2 linked regions of the Lichenibacterium dinghuense genome follow. The protein of the gene in region 1 interacts with the protein of each later gene in a pairwise test. Links are inferred from orthologs where the notes say so. Each region holds a gene or a part of one and is shown in the gene's direction. Other genes may lie near its edges.

Region 1 (3,343 bases):
CGACGATCTCGCAGGCGTGGAGCGCGAGGTCCACGTCGCTGCTGCGGCACCGGACGGAGCTCGCCGCGACCGTGATGGGCGGGGCCGAGGCGGCCGCCTGCGCGTCGCCGTCGAGCAGGGCGGCGAGGGTCCTGCGGTCGGAGGCGGGCAGGGCCGCGTCCTCGATCCCGACCCGGGCCGCCAGCGCCAGGGCGCCGGAGCCCGAGCGGGCGCCGTCCTCCGCCGCGGCCGCGCCGCCGCCGAGGGCGCAGGCGGCGAGCAGGGCGAGCGCGGCGCGGCGGAGGGGCATGGCGGGCGGTCCCCCGGTCGGGCGGGCGATCAGCCGCCCGCGCTGCGCGCGGGGATCGCGATGCGGGCCGGGTTGTCGAGGCGCTTGTCGAGGTAGGCGCTGACCTCGCCGATGAGGTTGTCGACGCAGTTCTCGAAGAAGTGGTTGGCTTCCGGGATCACGGCGTGCTCGATCAGGATGCCCTTCTGCGTCTTCAGCTTCTCGATCAGCGTCTGCACCTCCTTCAGCGGCGCCACGCGGTCCTTGTCGCCGTGGACGAACAGGCCCGACGAGGGGCAGGGCGCCAGGAACGAGAAGTCGTAGAGCGTCGCCGGCGGGGCGATGGAGATGAAGCCCTCGATCTCGGGACGGCGCATCAGGAGCTGCATGCCGATCCAGGCGCCGAAGGAGAAGCCGGCGATCCAGCAGGCGCGGGCGTCGGGGCTCACCGCCTGGGCCCAGTCGAGCGCCGCGGCCGCGTCCGACAGCTCGCCGGCGCCGTGGTCGAAGTGGCCCTGGGAGCGGCCGACGCCGCGGAAGTTGAAGCGCAGCACCGAGAACCCGCGCTCGGCGAAAGCGTAGTACAGGTTGTAGACGATCTGGTTGTTCATCGTGCCGCCGAACTGCGGGTGCGGGTGCAGCACGATCGCGATCGGGGCGCCGCGCGTCTTGGCCGGGTGGAACCGGCCTTCGAGGCGGCCGGCGGGGCCGGCGAAGATGACTTCAGGCATGGGGTCTCCAGGCATTCCGGGGCCGCGCCGGCTCGGCGCGGCGCGCGAGGGGCGGCAGGCGGGGCTCGCTTGACTCGGGTTGCCGGAGGCCGTAACCCCGTTAGAACGATTCTAACAGGGTAGAACCATTCCAAGTTGGCGCCGGCCGCCGCTCGCAGGACCGAGCGAGGGGCAGACGGCCTCTTAGCACGCCCGCCCCTCGCGACTGCAAGACTTTTGAGTGGATCATCCGTGACCGGCCAGCCCGTCCGCCCGCGCGTCTACCTCGACCACAACGCGACGGCTCCGCTGCGCCCCGAGGCCCGCGCCGCGGCCCTGGCCGTTCTGGAGGCCGCGGCCAACCCGTCCTCCGTGCACGCCGAGGGGCGCCGCGCCCGCGCGACCCTGGACGGGGCGCGGGCCGCCGTGGCGGCCCTGGTCGGCGCGGAGCCCGAGGGCGTCGTCTTCACCTCCGGCGCGACCGAGGCCGCCAACCTCGCCCTGTCGCCGGACGCCGCCTGCGACGGCCGGCCCGGCTTCGACCGGCTCCTCGTGTCCGCCACCGAGCACGCCGCCGTGCTGCGCGGCCACCGGTTCCCCGCCGAGGCCGTGACGGTGCTGCCGGTAGACGGAGACGGCCTGCTCGACCTCTCCATGCTGGGAGAGGCCCTCGACGCGGTGCGGGCCGCCGGCGGCCGGGCCATGGTGGCCGTTCAGGCCGCCAACAACGAGACGGGCGTGCTCCAGCCCGTCCGCGCCATCGCGGGCTTCGTCGGGGATCGCGGCGGCGCGCTGGTCTGCGACGCCGTGCAGGCGGCGGGGCGGATCGACTGCGGCGCGCTCGGCGCCGACCTCGTCGTCCTGTCGGCCCACAAGCTCGGCGGGCTCGCCGGCGCTGGCGCGCTGGTGGCGGCCTCCGGCCGCGTCGCGCCCGGCCCGGCCGTGCTGCGCGGCGGCGGCCAGGAGCGCGGGCTGCGCTCGGGCACCGAGAACGTGCCCGCCATCGCGGGCTTCGGGGCGGCCGCCGCGGCCGGCCTCGTGCCCGGCCTCGCGGCGCTGCGCGACCGCTTCGAGGCGGCGCTGCTCGACGCGGCGCCGGACGCGGTGATCTTCGGGCGCGAAGCTCGGCGCCTGCCCAACACCTGCGCGTTCGCGGTGCCGGGCGTCGCAGCCGAGCGCCTGCTCATGGCCTTCGACCTCGGCGGCGTGGCGGTGTCGTCCGGCTCCGCCTGCGCGTCCGGGATGGTCGGAAGGTCGCACGTCCTGGAAGCCATGAAAGTGAAAGCCAGTTTCACTTCTGGCGCGATCAGGGTAAGTCTCGGGTGGAGTTCGGTCGCGGCCGACGCCGACCGTGCCGCATCGGTGCTCCGCGGGGCGCTGGCGCGCATGCGGGCCGGCGGCCGGTCGCGCATGGATGGCATGCCGCCGGCGCGACTCGACGCACTGGGGGCGGCGCTGCACCGCGGCGCGACTATATAGGTTTCAGCGGGGCCCGCAGGGGCCGACGGACGGAAGAGAGACCGGGGCGTTCGCGCGGCCGGTCCGGGAGTGTTGAGATGCCGGCAGTTCAGGACACCGTCGATCAGGTCAAGGCCATCGACGTCAGCGAATACAAGTACGGCTTTGTGACGGAGATCGACGCCGAGCGCGCGCCGAAGGGCCTGAACGAGGACATCGTCCGCTTCATCTCCGCCAAGAAGGACGAGCCGGCCTGGTTGACCGAATGGCGCCTGGACGCCTACCGCCGCTGGACCACGATGGAGTCGCCCGACTGGTCGCGCGTCAAGCACCCGCCGATCGACTACCAGGACCTGCACTACTTCTCGGCCCCGAAGGGCACGGCCGGCCCGAAGTCGCTGGACGAGGTCGACCCCGAGCTGCTGCGCACCTACGAGAAGCTCGGCATCCCGCTGCGCGAGCAGGAGATCCTGGCCGGCGTCGAGCCGTCCTCGCGCGTCGCCGTCGACGCGGTGTTCGACTCGGTCTCGGTCGCCACGACCTTCAAGGCCGAGCTCGCCAAGGCGGGCGTGATCTTCTGCCCGATCTCGGAAGCGGTGCACACCCACCCCGAGCTGGTGAAGAAGTACCTCGGCACCGTCGTGCCGGTGACCGACAACTACTTCGCCACGCTGAACTCCGCCGTCTTCTCCGACGGGTCTTTCGTCTACATCCCGCCGGGCGTGCGCTGCCCGATGGAACTGTCGACCTATTTCCGCATCAACGACACCAAGACCGGCCAGTTCGAGCGCACGCTGATCATCGCCGACAAGGGCTCCTACGTCAGCTACCTCGAAGGCTGCACGGCCCCGATGCGCGACGAGAACCAGCTCCACGCCGCGGTCGTCGAGCTCGTCGCCCTGGAGGA
Region 2 (3,132 bases), 3.5 Mb from region 1 along the record:
GCATCGCAGATCCCCGCCGCACAACTCCGCCAGCTTGAGCATGCGCTGTTGTCGCCGTCCGTGCTCGTCGTCCCAAGCGATCTCCGTCCAGATGATGGCCTTGAGGTCGCTTAAATCGTGCTCGTCAACGTTCGCCAGCATGACGACGGGCGGCATGATCGACATCTGCACGTCGCCCCCTGCCCCGCGCTGAACGACGTTGGGCCGCGGCTCGAACTGCAAGAAGTCGCACCGGACGTCGAGCGTCCGGACCGGATCGCCGATGCACCGACTCGTGAAAAAGACAGTTCGTCCCATGCTTGCGTCCTCCAGCCATGAGGATCGCACGATCGGAAGCAGTTTCGAAAGCGCCCCGACGGAGCCGGACGGGGCGCCCCCAGTTTCCGCTCAACTTGAGCAGAAATCCTCAGGCTGCAATCCGGCTCTCCGAATGCCCGCCGCGCCAGCGCCGCCACCAGCCTGAGTAGCACCACCGCCTGCGCGCTGGGCTCCCCTGCGCGGCCCGCTTGGTCCTCGGCGTGGGCCAGCACGGCGGCCACGTCGTCGGGCGACGACATGCCGTCCAGCGCTGCGGCGAAGGCCTCGGCGGCGCCGTGCTCCTCATCAGCGGCCGCGTCGCAGGCCGGCGCGGCGTCGGCGCGGCGTGAGGCCGCCGCGTACCGCTGGATGGCCCGTGCGAGGTCGAACGAGACGACGGATGTCATGCGAGCACCCCGCCGCATACGCGCTCGGCGTCCTCGGCCAGCGACTGCGCCAGGGCGGCGCTCTCCAGCACGTCGTAGCTGAGCGAGTCGAGGTAGCCCTTCGCCTTGGCCTTCACGCCGGCGAGGCCGACGGCCGGCACGTCGACCATGCACAGCATCAGCTGCTCGGCGTGCCGCAGCCGCCTGTTCTGGTCGTCCTCGTCGTCCACTGGCTCTAGCGCGTAGGCGACGCCGTCGAGCCGAAGCGCGGCGAGTTGCGTCGGCAGATCGACCGCCTGGTAGATGCCATTGCGGCTTGCGACGTCGCCGCGTCTGAGGTGGGCCGTCACTTGGCGAAACTGGAAGCGGAGAATGGCTCCTTGGCGCGCCGGCTCGAAGCGATGGAGACTCCGGACGCAGTCACGCTGCACCCGCGTACCATCGAGAGCTATATAGCGGAGGTCGACACGCTCGCATCAACCCTGGCGGCCGGGAAGAACGCGGAAGCAGTCGGGATCGTGCAAGAAGCGGTCGACCACATCAAGGTCTATCGGCGCCGCAAGAACGGTCCGGTCGAGTTCGACATCGCTGAAACTGTAGAGCACCTACTATTCCCGCAGATGGGTTTAGTGGTGCCCGAGGGCGGATTCGAACCACCGACACTGCGATTTTCAGTCGCATGCTCTACCAACTGAGCTACTCGGGCGTCTCGGGGCCCGTCCGGGCCGCGACTGAGGGGCTTATACGGACGGCGCCCGGGCTTGTCCAGGCCCTTTCGACGGCCCTGTGGACGAGGCATGGTCGGAGCGACGGCGTGAGGACGGGCGGGGCGCGGGCGATGGCGGACGGCGACGGGGTGGAGACCGGAGAGACGCTCGACCTGCGCGGCCTGAAGTGCCCCCTCCCCGTCCTGCGGACCCGCCGGGCGCTGCTCGGCCTGCGTCCCGGCCAGTTGCTCGTGGTGCGCTGCACAGACCCCCTGGCGGGGCTGGACATCCCCAACCTCGTGCGGGAAACCGGCGACACCCTGCTCGACGCGACGCGGGACGCGCGCGTCTCGCAGTTCACGATCCGTAAAGCCTGACGACGGCGGACGACCTCGCCGCCGCCGGATCAAATCGGCACAGCCCGCGTTGACGCCGAACAGAAACAAAAAGGCATCGAAGCGGTGAAACTGACAGCCTACGCAGTCCTCATCTGCGCGATGGCGGCCCCTTCGGCCGCTTTCGCCCAGCAACATGCCGGCAGCGCCGAGGATCAACTGGCCTGCACGCCCGACGTCTACCGCCTCTGCGCGAGCAACATCCCGGACGAGGACGCCATCACGGCGTGCCTGCGCCAGCACAAGCCGCAGCTCAGCGCCGGCTGCAAGGCCGTGTTCTCCCGGCCCGACACGGCCGCGGCCCCGAAGAAGAACGACGACGACGATTGAGCGCCGCACGGGCGCCGGCGGGGCGGCCCCGGCTCACTCCGGGTCGGGGCTGTCGCGCATGTCCTCGTCGATCTCGACGGGCACGCGGTAGCCCTCGCCGAGCCAGCGGTGCAGGTCGACGTCGGCGCAGCGCTTCGAGCAGAAGGGCTTGAACTCGGGCGTCGCCGCGCGCCCGCAGATGGGGCAGCGGCGCTTGGCGGCCGGCGGCGCGCCGCCGTTGTCGTTCGCGGCGCCGCTCACCGCGGGCCCGCCCAGGCGGCGTGGACGGGGAACCCCTCGCCGGCGAGCAGCGACACGGTCTCGTAGAGCGGCAGCCCCACGACCCCCGTGTAGGAGCCGACGAGCTTGACCACGAAGCTCGACGCAAAGCCCTGCACGGCGTAGCCGCCAGCCTTGCCGTTCCATTCGCCGCTGTCGAGGTAGGCGCCCATCTCGGCTCCCGACAGCCGCTTGAAGCGCACGCGCGTTTCCACGAGGCGGTGGCGCCGGCCGCCGCGGGGCGTGAGCAGCGTGACGCCGGTGTGGACGCGATGGGCGCGCCCCGACAGGAGGCGCAGGCAGCCCTCGGCCTCGTCGCGGGTCTCGCATTTCGGCAGGATGCGGCGGCCGACGCTCACGACCGTGTCGGCGGCGAGGACGAAGGCGCCTCCGAGGTCGCCGCGCGCTTCGGCGGCCGCGGCCGCGGCCTCCGCCTTGCCGGCTGCGAGGCGCGCCGCGAGCACGCGGGGCAGCTCGGAGCGCTCGGGCGTCTCGTCGATGTCGGCGGGGAGCAGCGCTTGGGGCTCGACGCCGACCTGCTGGAGCAGCGCCAGGCGGCGGGGCGACGCGGAAGCGAGGATCAGCCGCGGCGGCGCCGGGTCGCGTTCCCGTGCGAAGCCGATCACCGGCCCGGCCTCACTTGAACCGGTACGTGATTCGGCCCTTGGTGAGGTCGTAGGGGGTCATCTCGACGAGAACGCGGTCGCCCGTCAGCACGCGGATCCGGTTCTTGCGCATCTTGCCGGCCGTGTGGGCGGT

The links.
Region 2: the proteins of L7N97_RS03285 (region 1) and L7N97_RS19955 interact in binary tests that used the Escherichia coli proteins (3 or more experiments, as listed by UniProt). The link is inferred for Lichenibacterium dinghuense from one-to-one orthologs.

The regions. Positions count from the first base shown.
Region 1 is NZ_JAJLMN010000001.1:692,398-695,740, reverse strand. The notes cover bases 530-3,343. They hold L7N97_RS03285 (cysteine desulfurase family protein), read left to right. Parts: upstream 530-1,230; coding sequence 1,231-2,457; downstream 2,458-3,343. Other genes in these bases: sufB (Fe-S cluster assembly protein SufB), read left to right, coding at 2,535-3,343; L7N97_RS03290 (alpha/beta hydrolase), read right to left, coding at 530-999. Also shown: L7N97_RS03295 (hypothetical protein), read right to left, coding at 1-289; more of L7N97_RS03290, read right to left, coding at 319-529. UniProt on the Escherichia coli protein: Master enzyme that delivers sulfur to a number of partners involved in Fe-S cluster assembly, tRNA modification or cofactor biosynthesis. Catalyzes the removal of elemental sulfur from cysteine to produce alanine.
Region 2 is NZ_JAJLMN010000001.1:4,198,829-4,201,960, reverse strand. What follows is about bases 304-3,132. They hold L7N97_RS19955 (sulfurtransferase TusA family protein), read left to right. Parts: upstream 304-1,497; coding sequence 1,498-1,767; downstream 1,768-3,132. Other genes in these bases: infA (translation initiation factor IF-1), read right to left, coding at 3,010-3,132; L7N97_RS19940 (Maf-like protein), read right to left, coding at 2,352-2,999; L7N97_RS19945 (DNA gyrase inhibitor YacG), read right to left, coding at 2,149-2,355; L7N97_RS19950 (hypothetical protein), read left to right, coding at 1,852-2,115; L7N97_RS29870 (hypothetical protein), read right to left, coding at 1,160-1,288. Outside these bases: L7N97_RS19975 (hypothetical protein), read right to left, coding at 1-297. UniProt on the Escherichia coli protein: Sulfur carrier protein involved in sulfur trafficking in the cell. Part of a sulfur-relay system required for 2-thiolation during synthesis of 2-thiouridine of the modified wobble base 5-methylaminomethyl-2-thiouridine (mnm(5)s(2)U) in tRNA.